Regions from separate parts of the Cytobacillus sp. Bva_UNVM-123 genome, predicted to be linked through region 1. Evidence: a T-box and tRNA genes for the amino acid it is inferred to sense, from the RefSeq annotation. Region 1 holds a T-box; the other regions hold tRNA genes.
The links. The T-box of region 1 lies ahead of thrS (threonine--tRNA ligase). A T-box ahead of a tRNA ligase gene usually reads a tRNA of that ligase, here a tRNA-Thr.
Positions count from the first base shown of each region.

Region 2: it encodes a tRNA-Thr, which carries the amino acid that the T-box ahead of thrS (threonine--tRNA ligase) is inferred to sense. The anticodon was not compared.
Region 3: it encodes a tRNA-Thr, which carries the amino acid that the T-box ahead of thrS (threonine--tRNA ligase) is inferred to sense. The anticodon was not compared.

Region 1 covers NZ_CM177772.1:3,766,202-3,770,430, forward strand. The annotation lists gene KDN24_RS19295 (serpin family protein) at 1-398, opposite strand, end outside; gene thrS (threonine--tRNA ligase) at 467-2,386, opposite strand; T-box leader at 2,435-2,662, opposite strand; T-box leader at 2,705-2,933, opposite strand; gene KDN24_RS19305 (histidine phosphatase family protein) at 3,158-3,700, opposite strand; gene KDN24_RS19310 (GNAT family N-acetyltransferase) at 3,722-4,186, opposite strand; gene KDN24_RS19315 (hypothetical protein) at 4,215-4,229, opposite strand, start outside.
Region 2 covers NZ_CM177772.1:200,262-204,490, reverse strand. The annotation lists gene rocF (arginase) at 1-799, opposite strand, end outside; tRNA gene KDN24_RS01125 (tRNA-Lys) at 1,075-1,147, opposite strand; tRNA gene KDN24_RS01120 (tRNA-Gln) at 1,355-1,429, opposite strand; tRNA gene KDN24_RS01115 (tRNA-Tyr) at 1,514-1,598, opposite strand; tRNA gene KDN24_RS01110 (tRNA-Thr) at 1,612-1,684, opposite strand; tRNA gene KDN24_RS01105 (tRNA-Val) at 1,729-1,801, opposite strand; tRNA gene KDN24_RS01100 (tRNA-Glu) at 1,869-1,943, opposite strand; tRNA gene KDN24_RS01095 (tRNA-Thr) at 1,963-2,035, opposite strand; tRNA gene KDN24_RS01090 (tRNA-Asn) at 2,074-2,148, opposite strand; rRNA gene rrf (5S ribosomal RNA) at 2,158-2,274, opposite strand; rRNA gene KDN24_RS01080 (23S ribosomal RNA) at 2,468-4,229, opposite strand, start outside.
Region 3 covers NZ_CM177772.1:101,392-105,620, reverse strand. The annotation lists rRNA gene KDN24_RS00550 (16S ribosomal RNA) at 1-374, opposite strand, end outside; tRNA gene KDN24_RS00545 (tRNA-Ala) at 692-767, opposite strand; tRNA gene KDN24_RS00540 (tRNA-Pro) at 778-854, opposite strand; tRNA gene KDN24_RS00535 (tRNA-Arg) at 865-938, opposite strand; tRNA gene KDN24_RS00530 (tRNA-Leu) at 946-1,034, opposite strand; tRNA gene KDN24_RS00525 (tRNA-Gly) at 1,041-1,115, opposite strand; tRNA gene KDN24_RS00520 (tRNA-Leu) at 1,129-1,210, opposite strand; tRNA gene KDN24_RS00515 (tRNA-Lys) at 1,221-1,296, opposite strand; tRNA gene KDN24_RS00510 (tRNA-Thr) at 1,430-1,505, opposite strand; tRNA gene KDN24_RS00505 (tRNA-Val) at 1,665-1,740, opposite strand; rRNA gene rrf (5S ribosomal RNA) at 1,750-1,866, opposite strand; rRNA gene KDN24_RS00495 (23S ribosomal RNA) at 2,064-4,229, opposite strand, start outside.

The DNA.
Region 1 (4,229 bases):
GAGTTTGCAACATTTAATTGAATTTGTTTTGAATCGTGATAGAGCATGGACAATAAGGAAGCATTGGCCTTGTTCAAATCAAGTACGTCCATACCGTCAGCATGCAAAACTTTTGCGATTTCTTCCTTCGTCACCCCATCAGCTCCGTTATAAACCATTGATAATGCCATTAATAAGCTTGTTGGGGAAATAAAGATATTCCCATCTTCATTTCCCTTAACCTGTGACAAAAGCTCAAATCCTAATTGATTATTACTAGAAATCATTTTCTTATAGTCATTTTTGCCAAAATCTATGTTGCTACTGAATTGTAGGCTTCCTTGCTGATTTCCTAGACCACACCCTGTAACGTAAACAAGCAAACTAGCTAGTAGAATGAGCAAGATTGTTTTCTTCATCCGAGTCACCGTCCTTTACCAAATTAGACTATATTTATTGGAAAAGGTTACTCTAATTCGCTGCCTGATTACATACTCCGCTCTTTCATTTGATGAATAACCGTCTTTTTAAAATCTTCAAATAAAACACTTTCTGTATTTATACTACCATATTTCCTTATATTTACCTTTTTCTCTTCAATTTCATTATCTCCGATAACAAGCATGTATGGAATCTTCTTCATTTGTGTCTCTCTAATTTTGTAGCCTAGCTTTTCATTACTATTATCCATTTTGACCCTCACGCCTGCCTGCTTGAGCTCCGACTGAATTTGCAAACAGTAATCAACATGTACTTGTGAAACTGGAATGATTTGTACCTGTGTCGGCGCAAGCCAAACAGGAAAGGCACCAGCAAAATGCTCGATTAATATACCGAAGAAGCGATCAATCGATCCAAAAATAGCTCGATGGATAACTACAGGACGAACCTTTTCATTATGTTGATTAATATAAGTTAAATCAAATTTCTCCGGCATTTGAAAATCAAGCTGGATTGTTCCACATTGATGGCTGCGTTTTAATGCATCTTTAATGTGAAAGTCAATTTTCGGTCCATAAAATGCTCCATCCCCCTCATTTAACCGGTAGTTAACATGCAAATCCTCTAGGACATTTTTTAATGCCTCTTCAGAGATTGCCCAAAGAGCATCATCACCTAATGCTTTTTCTGGCCGAGTGGAAAGCTCTACTGAATATTCAAAACCAAAAGTTTGATATACTTTGTCAATTAAATTGAATGCCCGTTTAATTTCATCACCAATTTGATCCCGGCGAGCAAAAATATGGGCGTCATCCTGACAAAATGTGCGAACCCGAAGCATCCCATTTAAAGCACCGCTATATTCATGACGATGAACTTGACCAAACTCTGCGAGTCGAATGGGCAAATCTCGATAAGAGTATAAATTGTTTTTATACATCAACATATGGCCAGGACAATTCATTGGCTTCAAGGCAAAACTAACTTGATCAACTTCGGAAAAATACATATTTTCATGATAATGATCCCAATGTCCTGATCTTTCCCATAATTGTTGATTCATCATTAATGGAGTGCGTACCTCATCATACTCTGCTTTTTTTTGCAGCTCACGTGAGAATTGTTCTAGCTCATTTCTAATTGTTTGTCCATTTGGCAAGTAAAACGGCATTCCCGGCGCTTCCTCAGAAAACATGAATAACTCAAGCTGTTTTCCTAGCTTACGGTGATCGCGTTTAGCTGCTTCTTCCAAAAATATTTCATATTCCATTAAATCTTGTTTGTTTTTATAAGCTACTCCATAAACACGTTGAAGCACCTCGTTTTGACTATCCCCTCTCCAGTAAGCACCAGACACACGTGTTAGTTTAAATGCTTTTACATAGCCTGTTGAGGGAAGATGTGGACCACGACAAAGATCCATAAATTCTCCTTGCTGATATAGCGTTATTTTTTCACCTTTTGGAATGTCCTTTAATATTTCAAGCTTAAACGGCTCAGCTTTTTCCTCTAGCAGCTTTTTCGCCTCTTCATATGAAACCTCTTCACGTTTAATCATTAAATTCTCGCTAATGATGTTGTTCATTTCTTTTTCGATCATACGTAAATCTTCAATAGTCAAACTATGCTCTAATTTAAAATCATAGTAAAATCCTTCGTCAATAATCGGCCCAATTCCTAATTTCACATGGCCATACAATCTTTTTACAGCTTGTGCCAATATATGTGCTGCTGAATGTCTGGCAATTTGCACCCCTTCTTCATCATCTAATGTTAAAATAGTAAGCTTCACATCCCTATTTAGCCTAAAGCTTATATCAACAAGCTCGTCATTTATTTTCGCTGCCACCGCTTTTTTTCTGAGACTTGGGCTAATTGTTTCTGCGACCTCTGCCACTGTCATTCCTTTTGAAAACTCTTTGATTTTTCCGTCTTGAAATTCGATGTTCATACATTTTTTGTTCATAACCATACACACTCCTTTTCAAAATAAAAAAAACGCACCCATCCCTATGTAAGGGACGAGTGCGTAATCTCGTGGTTCCACCCAAATTCCCATAAACAAAAATACGATTTGCTTACGGCTTTGGTGCTGTAACGTAGCATGGACGATATCAAATACTTATAGTTCTTTGATATAGCTCAAAGGTGGTAAATTATTTTCCTAAGCTAGGAAGTTCGCAGCTTTTCTTCCCTCTCTGTTAACCGTAAAAATAATTATTGTCCTTATCAGTGCTTATTCTCATTTAATTTTTAAAAATAAAAAAACGTACTCATCCCTAAAGTAAGGGACGAGTGCGTTATTCTCGTGGTTCCACCCAATTTCCCATAAGCAAAAATACGATTTGCTTACGGCTTTGGTGCTGTAACGTAGCATGGACGATATCAAATACTTATAGTTCCTTGATATAGCTCAAAGGTGGTAAATTATTTTCCTAAGCTAGGAAGTTCGCAGCTTTTCTTCCCTCTCTGTTAACCGTAAAAATAATTATTGTCCTTATCAGTGCTTTGTATGAAGTAATTTTTTTACATATTACAATATATAAACAAAAATAGCAACAGCTTTTTTCAAAGCAAAATTGTCGTCGGATTTATTGAACAAGCCTCGACGTGCACGGAGTAGTCGCCAAGCGCAGTGAGATGAAGCTGACAACATTTTAAAATAATTTGCTTATGCAGCATATACTCATTGGCAACGTCCCTTATAGGCCATTTCATCATTTTAAAAGGCTTTATTTTATTCACTCCATATGCGCTCTAGATGTATTTCATCATTTAGACAGCTTAATAGAAAAACATCGGGATTGCTAAGATTCTTCCAGCCCTCAAAACCAAAGTCATGATTATATTTTTTTAGTAATAAGGACATCACATTCCCATGCGTTACAATTAATGTATGAGGAGCCCCATCATTAAAAGCTTCTTCCACAACCTCTACGATTCGATTCATGGCTTCCTGACTTGATTCTCCACCCTCATATTTCAGTTCTAAATCTGTAAAGGTTGCTTTTAATTTTTCAAACCAGTCCGGAAGGTTGGCTTTACTCAATACTCGTTCTGAAAGACGGTCATCTATTTCTATATTCAAAGCAAACTTTTTACTTAGTGGCTCGACAGATTGCTTCGCCCGTAGAAAAGGGCTTGAAATAATCCGATCCAATTTTTTATCTGAGAAAAATTCTGCTAATGCATTCGCTTGAACACATCCTTGATCGGTTAAAGGAGATTCAGGCGGCTGACCACTTGCTTCACAATGTCTCACAATATAAATTTTTTTCATGACAGGATTCCTCTCCTTCACTCATAGATTCTTCTCAAACATAATCATATCGATTGCCTGAATCCCATCCTCGTATATGGGATTAGGGTATTTATTAAAAAAATTCTTCCTTATCCCAACGATACGAAAACCTGCTTTTTGATAAAAGGCTAAATTAGCTATACTAGAATTAGCAGTTCCAACGATCATTTTTTGAAAAGATTTTCTTCTATATTGTTCAAATGCCAGATTCATAATGTCTTTACCGAAACCTCTTCCTCTATATTCAGGCAATAAAGCAATATTTTTTAATTCCACAATAGAAGGGGATTCCTGTATAAATAATGCCACCCCAATCACTAAATTCTCTAACAAAATAGAAAACATATCTCCTTCATGGATATATTCATTGATAATCTCTTCACTTTCATCAGCTAGCAATAAATACTCCATAAAGTTCTTTCTTTCATCTAAACGAATTTCTTCTAATTTTAGAACATCTTTCATCAAACTAAACTCCTTTAATCTATTATCATTATTGAAATTCATA
Region 2 (4,229 bases), 1.6 Mb from region 1:
CAGCTGAAGTAATGATTTGTGCTTCAGCGAGCATTTCCATCGCCAAATGGCTTTCACGATAGCTGATTCCTCCAATGACTGGTGTGCCTACACCTGGTGCATCATGTGGATCCAACCCGTCTAAATCTAATGACAAATGAACGCCGTCTGTCTTATTCTTTAAATAGTCGATCGTTTCTTCCATCACTTTCGTCATGCCTAAACGATCGATTTCATGCATCGTGTAAACTTTAATTCCTTTTTCTTTAATAAGCTCACGTTCACCTTCATCTAATGAACGCGCACCAATTATAACAATGTTCTCTGGTTTAATTTTCGGAGCATACCCACCGACATTCGTTAATAACGGGTGGCCTATACCTAGGTTTACTGCTAGGGGCATCCCATGTATATTGCCTGTTGGGGATGTTTCAGCCGTATTTAAATCACCATGGGCATCATACCAGATCACACCTAAGTTTTGATAATGCTTAGCTACTCCTGCCAATGTTCCAATCGCAATACTATGATCCCCGCCAAAAACGAGAGGAAATGAGTTTGCTTTAATCGCTTTATCGACTTTTATCGCTAGAAGCTCTGTTTTTTCAGCAATCAAATGTAAGTTTCTCAAATTAGATTCGGTATCAATTTCAACTTCAGGTCTACCAATCGGAATATCTCCATAATCTTGCACATCATCAAATAGTTTCTTCAGACGCTCGTTTACCCCTGCATAACGGATAGCACTTGGCCCCATATCAACACCGCGCCTCGTTTGCCCTAAATCCATAGGCATCCCGATAATGGCCAACTTCTTCATGAAAAAAACTCCCTTCAACCGCTGTTACTTTCTAATATTTTAACCCTAAATAAAGAAATGACTCAACTCAACAAAAACGTGTATATATATACGTTTCTAGCATAATTTACCTTTGCAATAAGGCAGCTTGTTTCTCCTTATCTTATGCAATGTCATGAGCAGTCATATGATTTGAATTTAATTTTGCTTTACACTTTCTTACTAACCAAAACAAAAGGTGGGGAGAGAAAAACAAATGTTTTTCTCTCCCCACCCTCTTTTCTTCCTAATAGAAGTGAGCCATGCAGGATTCGAACCTGCGACCCTCTGATTAAAAGTCAGATGCTCTACCAACTGAGCTAATGGCTCGTATTAAATATAGTTTCCTAAAATTTATTTGCAGTGATAAATATGCGCCAAATCCCTGCGTGATTTGTTGCAGATTTTAAAAACTTACCATTCACGGAAGATTTGCTTCGTAGCTGTAATCCTTTAAAATCCTCTACCAACTGAGCTAATGGCTCGTATTAAGTATAGTTTCCTAAATTGTGTTTGTTGCAAATTGCAAAAAAAAAATGGCTGGGCTAGCTGGATTCGAACCAACGCATGTCGCAGTCAAAGTGCGATGCCTTACCGCTTGGCTATAGCCCAATATGTAAGATACTAAAAAATCAACTACAAAATAAAAAGGACTAATTATAACTTGTCCATTTTTTATGTTTTTATTAAAAAAAATGGTGGTGGGGGACGGATTCGAACCGCCGAACCCAAAGGGAGCGGATTTACAGTCCGCCGCGTTTAGCCACTTCGCTACCCCACCGCATAAAGAACAGTGCCGGCCAGAGGACTTGAACCCCCAACCTACTGATTACAAGTCAGTTGCTCTACCAATTGAGCTAGGCCGGCATATAAATTATGTACTTCCTATTTTAATACTGCTGAAACAATAATGGAGGATGACGGGATCGAACCGCCGACCCTCTGCTTGTAAGGCAGATGCTCTCCCAGCTGAGCTAATCCTCCGAAGCACAGAACGTGCTAGTGTATGCGCTGCGACAGGATGTCGCACACTTAGCATGCCTTCCAAAAATGGTGACCCCTACGGGATTCGAACCCGTGTTACCGCCGTGAAAGGGCGGTGTCTTAACCGCTTGACCAAGGGGCCATTTATAAATATTATGGTAAGCTTCCAAGCGGGCTCGAACCGCTGACCTCTTCCTTACCATGGAAGTGCTCTACCTGCTGAGCTATGGAAGCATAAAAACTACCTGCTCATATAGATAAAACCGAAAAAATGGCTCCGCAGGTAGGATTCGAACCTACGACCGTTCGGTTAACAGCCGAATGCTCTACCACTGAGCTACTGCGGAATAATAAAAGCTTAGCGGCGTCCTACTCTCACAGGGGGAGAGCCCCCAACTACCATCGGCGCTGAGAAGCTTAACTTCCGTGTTCGGGATGGGAACGGGTGTGACCTTCTCGCTATCGCCACTAAGCCTACATCATTGAATCATCTTCCTTGCTGGCTTGCGACGAGCTGAGGAGTTACTTCTCCAATTATGCTGCGGCGCAGGAGCAAACATTCAATGTGCTATGTATTGCATAATTTATTAATAAACAAATTATGTTGAGGTTTCATTCCCTCAAAACTAGATAATAAGAAGAAGAAATAGAGTAATCATAATTATTTTGGTTAAGTCCTCGACCGATTAGTATTTGTCAGCTCCACGTGTCACCACGCTTCCACCTCAAACCTATCAACCTGATCATCTTTCAGGGGTCTTACTAGCTTGCGCTATGGGAAATCTCATCTCGAGGGGGGCTTCATGCTTAGATGCTTTCAGCACTTATCCCGTCCGCACATAGCTACCCAGCTATGCCTTTGGCAAGACAACTGGTACACCAGCGGTGCGTCCATCCCGGTCCTCTCGTACTAAGGACAGCTCCTCTCAAATTTCCTGCGCCCACGACGGATAGGGACCGAACTGTCTCACGACGTTCTGAACCCAGCTCGCGTACCGCTTTAATGGGCGAACAGCCCAACCCTTGGGACCGACTACAGCCCCAGGATGCGATGAGCCGACATCGAGGTGCCAAACCTCCCCGTCGATGTGGACTCTTGGGGGAGATAAGCCTGTTATCCCCGGGGTAGCTTTTATCCGTTGAGCGATGGCCCTTCCATGCGGAACCACCGGATCACTAAGCCCGACTTTCGTCCCTGCTCGACTTGTAGGTCTCGCAGTCAAGCTCCCTTGTGCCTTTACACTCTACGAATGATTTCCAACCATTCTGAGGGAACCTTTGGGCGCCTCCGTTACTCTTTAGGAGGCGACCGCCCCAGTCAAACTGCCCACCTGACACTGTCTCCCGCCCCGATAAGGGGCGCGGGTTAGAATTTCAATACAGCCAGGGTAGTATCCCACCGATGCCTCCACCGAAGCTGGCGCTCCGGCTTCCTAGGCTCCTACCTATCCTGTACAAGCTGTACCGAAATTCAATATCAGGCTACAGTAAAGCTCCACGGGGTCTTTCCGTCCTGTCGCGGGTAACCTGCATCTTCACAGGTACTATAATTTCACCGAGTCTCTCGTTGAGACAGTGCCCAGATCGTTACGCCTTTCGTGCGGGTCGGAACTTACCCGACAAGGAATTTCGCTACCTTAGGACCGTTATAGTTACGGCCGCCGTTTACTGGGGCTTCAATTCAGAGCTTCGCTTACGCTAACCCCTCCTCTTAACCTTCCAGCACCGGGCAGGCGTCAGCCCCTATACTTCGCCTTGCGGCTTCGCAGAGACCTGTGTTTTTGCTAAACAGTCGCCTGGGCCTATTCACTGCGGCTCATCCGGGCTATTCACCCAAATGAGCACCCCTTCTCCCGAAGTTACGGGGTGATTTTGCCGAGTTCCTTAACGAGAGTTCTCTCGCTCACCTTAGGATTCTCTCCTCGCCTACCTGTGTCGGTTTGCGGTACGGGCACCTGTTACCTCGCTAGAGGCTTTTCTTGGCAGTGTGGATTCAGGAACTTCGGTACTCTATTTCCCTCGCCGTCACAGCTCAGCCTTCACGATAATGGGATTTGCCTCATTATCAGCCTAACTGCTTGGACGCGCTATTCCAGCAGCGCGCTTACCCTATCCTCCTGCGTCCCCCCATTGCTCAAACGGTAATTTGGTGGTACAGGAATATCAACCTGTTGTCCATCGCCTACGCTTTTCAGCCTCGGCTTAGGTCCCGACTAACCCTGAGCGGACGAGCCTTCCTCAGGAAACCTTAGGCATTCGGTGGATGGGATTCTCACCCATCTTTCGCTACTCATACCGGCATTCTCACTTCTAAGCGCTCCACTAGTCCTTACGGTCTAGCTTCAACGCCCTTAGAACGCTCTCCTACCACGGACACCATACGGTGTCCATCCACAGTTTCGGTGATACGTTTAGCCCCGGTACATTT
Region 3 (4,229 bases), 1.5 Mb from region 1:
AAGATTCCCTACTGCTGCCTCCCGTAGGAGTCTGGGCCGTGTCTCAGTCCCAGTGTGGCCGATCACCCTCTCAGGTCGGCTACGCATCGTGGCCTTGGTGAGCCGTTACCTCACCAACTAGCTAATGCGCCGCGGGCCCATCTGTAAGTGATAGCAAAAGCCATCTTTCAGCTTTTCCTCATGGGAGGAAAAGAGTTATCCGGTATTAGCTCCGGTTTCCCGAAGTTATCCCCGTCTTACAGGCAGGTTGCCCACGTGTTACTCACCCGTCCGCCGCTAACTTTTGGGAGCAAGCTCCCAAAAGTTCGCTCGACTTGCATGTATTAGGCACGCCGCCAGCGTTCGTCCTGAGCCAGGATCAAACTCTCCAATAAGATGAGACTTCCTTCGCGGGGTGTTTTTCCCCGTGATGGTTAGTCGAATCAATCGGGTATTTACGGGCAGTTATCCGCAAGGATATTACTGCGCGTTAATACGCGATAAGATGTGAGTTGATTAGCTCATAAATTGTCTTTTCAAAAAAGACTAAAGAATAACGTTGACGTTTTTGTTCGTTCAGTTTTCAAAGAACAAGGCTACTGATTACAATTTATCATTGTTTTTCAGTAAGTTGTTTTTACTCCATCACTCTAAAGCGACTTTTCAATGATAACATGTTTGAAATATCATGTCAACAACTTTTTTGTTTTTTTGGTGGAGCCTAGCGGGATCGAACCGCTGACCTCCTGCGTGCAAGGCAGGCGCTCTCCCAGCTGAGCTAAGGCCCCGTAAATTTAGTGGTCGGGAAGACAGGATTCGAACCTGCGACCCCTTGGTCCCAAACCAAGTGCTCTACCAAGCTGAGCTACTTCCCGAAAAAACAAACGCGCCCGAAAGGAGTCGAACCCATAACCTTCTGATCCGTAGTCAGACGCTCTATCCAATTGAGCTACGGGCGCAATATAATGGTGCCGAGAACCGGAATCGAACCGGTACGGTAGTCACCTACCGCAGGATTTTAAGTCCTGTGCGTCTGCCAGTTCCGCCACCCCGGCACATTATGGAGCGGAAGACGGGATTCGAACCCGCGACCCCCACCTTGGCAAGGTGGTGTTCTACCACTGAACTACTTCCGCATATTATGAAAAGTGCGGGTGAAGGGAGTCGAACCCCCACGCCTCGCGGCGCTAGATCCTAAGTCTAGTGCGTCTGCCAATTCCGCCACACCCGCATATTTAAAGTGGTGAGCCATGCAGGATTCGAACCTGCGACCCTCTGATTAAAAGTCAGATGCTCTACCGACTGAGCTAATGGCTCAAATTCAAAGTTTTAAAAACTGAATTTTGATAGTAGTAATAAATATGCTCCAAAGCCCTTTGGTCTTTGTCGCAGATTTTAAAAGCTTACCATTCGTTGAAGAAAAGCTTCGTGGCTGTAATCTTTTAAAATCTGGTGCCGGCCAGAGGACTTGAACCCCCAACCTACTGATTACAAGTCAGTTGCTCTACCAATTGAGCTAGGCCGGCATATGAAATATATGTTTAGAATTTAAATAGCATTAGTATATGTGCGGCAAATCCCTGTGTGATTTGTTGCAGATTCCTCCAGCTAGCTATTCGAGGACGTAAAGCTCCGGACTGCAAGCTTCCAGAATCCTCTACCAATTGAGCTAGGCCGGCTCATTATGGTGGAGGATGACGGGATCGAACCGCCGACCCTCTGCTTGTAAGGCAGATGCTCTCCCAGCTGAGCTAATCCTCCATATTAAAAGCTTAGCGGCGTCCTACTCTCACAGGGGGAGAGCCCCCAACTACCATCGGCGCTGAGAAGCTTAACTTCCGTGTTCGGGATGGGAACGGGTGTGACCTTCTCGCTATCGCCACTAAACTTTTTATTAAATTGAGGTTTCGTTCCCTCAAAACTAGATAATAAGAAGAAGAAAGAGTAATCTTAAAGCGTGTCCAGCTCCAGTGCCTAGGGGCTCGAGGTCTTAAGCCAATCCGTCAAGAAGGTTAAAGTACAACCTTCTCGCCGTCTCGTCTTAAGCTTGTCGCCCCTAAGCAAGGCACTTCCGCTTTTCGTTTTTGGTTAAGTCCTCGACCGATTAGTATTTGTCAGCTCCACGTGTCACCACGCTTCCACCTCAAACCTATCAACCTGATCATCTTTCAGGGGTCTTACTAGCTTGCGCTATGGGAAATCTCATCTCGAGGGGGGCTTCATGCTTAGATGCTTTCAGCACTTATCCCGTCCGCACATAGCTACCCAGCTATGCCTTTGGCAAGACAACTGGTACACCAGCGGTGCGTCCATCCCGGTCCTCTCGTACTAAGGACAGCTCCTCTCAAATTTCCTGCGCCCACGACGGATAGGGACCGAACTGTCTCACGACGTTCTGAACCCAGCTCGCGTACCGCTTTAATGGGCGAACAGCCCAACCCTTGGGACCGACTACAGCCCCAGGATGCGATGAGCCGACATCGAGGTGCCAAACCTCCCCGTCGATGTGGACTCTTGGGGGAGATAAGCCTGTTATCCCCGGGGTAGCTTTTATCCGTTGAGCGATGGCCCTTCCATGCGGAACCACCGGATCACTAAGCCCGACTTTCGTCCCTGCTCGACTTGTAGGTCTCGCAGTCAAGCTCCCTTGTGCCTTTACACTCTACGAATGATTTCCAACCATTCTGAGGGAACCTTTGGGCGCCTCCGTTACTCTTTAGGAGGCGACCGCCCCAGTCAAACTGCCCACCTGACACTGTCTCCCGCCCCGATAAGGGGCGCGGGTTAGAATTTCAATACAGCCAGGGTAGTATCCCACCGATGCCTCCACCGAAGCTGGCGCTCCGGCTTCCTAGGCTCCTACCTATCCTGTACAAGCTGTACCGAAATTCAATATCAGGCTACAGTAAAGCTCCACGGGGTCTTTCCGTCCTGTCGCGGGTAACCTGCATCTTCACAGGTACTATAATTTCACCGAGTCTCTCGTTGAGACAGTGCCCAGATCGTTACGCCTTTCGTGCGGGTCGGAACTTACCCGACAAGGAATTTCGCTACCTTAGGACCGTTATAGTTACGGCCGCCGTTTACTGGGGCTTCAATTCAGAGCTTCGCTTACGCTAACCCCTCCTCTTAACCTTCCAGCACCGGGCAGGCGTCAGCCCCTATACTTCGCCTTGCGGCTTCGCAGAGACCTGTGTTTTTGCTAAACAGTCGCCTGGGCCTATTCACTGCGGCTCATCCGGGCTATTCACCCAAATGAGCACCCCTTCTCCCGAAGTTACGGGGTGATTTTGCCGAGTTCCTTAACGAGAGTTCTCTCGCTCACCTTAGGATTCTCTCCTCGCCTACCTGTGTCGGTTTGCGGTACGGGCACCTGTTACCTCGCTAGAGGCTTTTCTTGGCAGTGTGGATTCAGGAACTTCGGTACTCTATTTCCCTCGCCGTCACAGCTCAGCCTTCACGATAATGGGATTTGCCTCATTATCAGCCTAACTGCTTGGACGCGCTATTCCAGCAGCGCGCTTACCCTATCCTCCTGCGTCCCCCCATTGCTCAAACGGTAATTTGGTGGTACAGGAATATCAACCTGTTGTCCATCGCCTACGCTTTTCAGCCTCGGCTTAGGTCCCGACTAACCCTGAGCGGACGAGCCTTCCTCAGGAAACCTTAGGCATTCGGTGGATGGGATTCTCACCCATCTTTCGCTACTCATACCGGCATTCTCACTTCTAAGCGCTCCACTAGTCCTTACGGTCTAGCTTCAACGCCCTTAGAACGCTCTCCTACCACGGACACCATACGGTGTCCATCCACAGTTTCGGTGATACGTTTAGCCCCGGTACATTTTCGGCGCAGAGTCACTCGACCAGTGAGCTATTACGCACTCTTTAAATGGTGGCTGCTTCTAAGCCAACATCCTGGTTGTCTAAGCAACTCCACATCCTTTTCCACTTAACGTATACTTTGGGACCTTAACTGGTGGTCTGGGCTGTTTCCCTCTTGACTACGGATCTTATCACTCGCAGTCTGACTCCCATGGATAAGTCTTTGGCATTCGGAGTTTGTCTGAATTCGGTAACCCGATGGGGGCCCCTAGTCCAAACAGTGCTCTACCTCCAAGACTCTTACTACATGAGGCTAGCCCTAAAGCTATTTCGGAGAGAACCAGCTATCTCCAAGTTCGATTGGAATTTCTCCGCTACCCACACCTCATCCCCGCACTTTTCAACGTGCGTGGGTTCGGTCCTCCA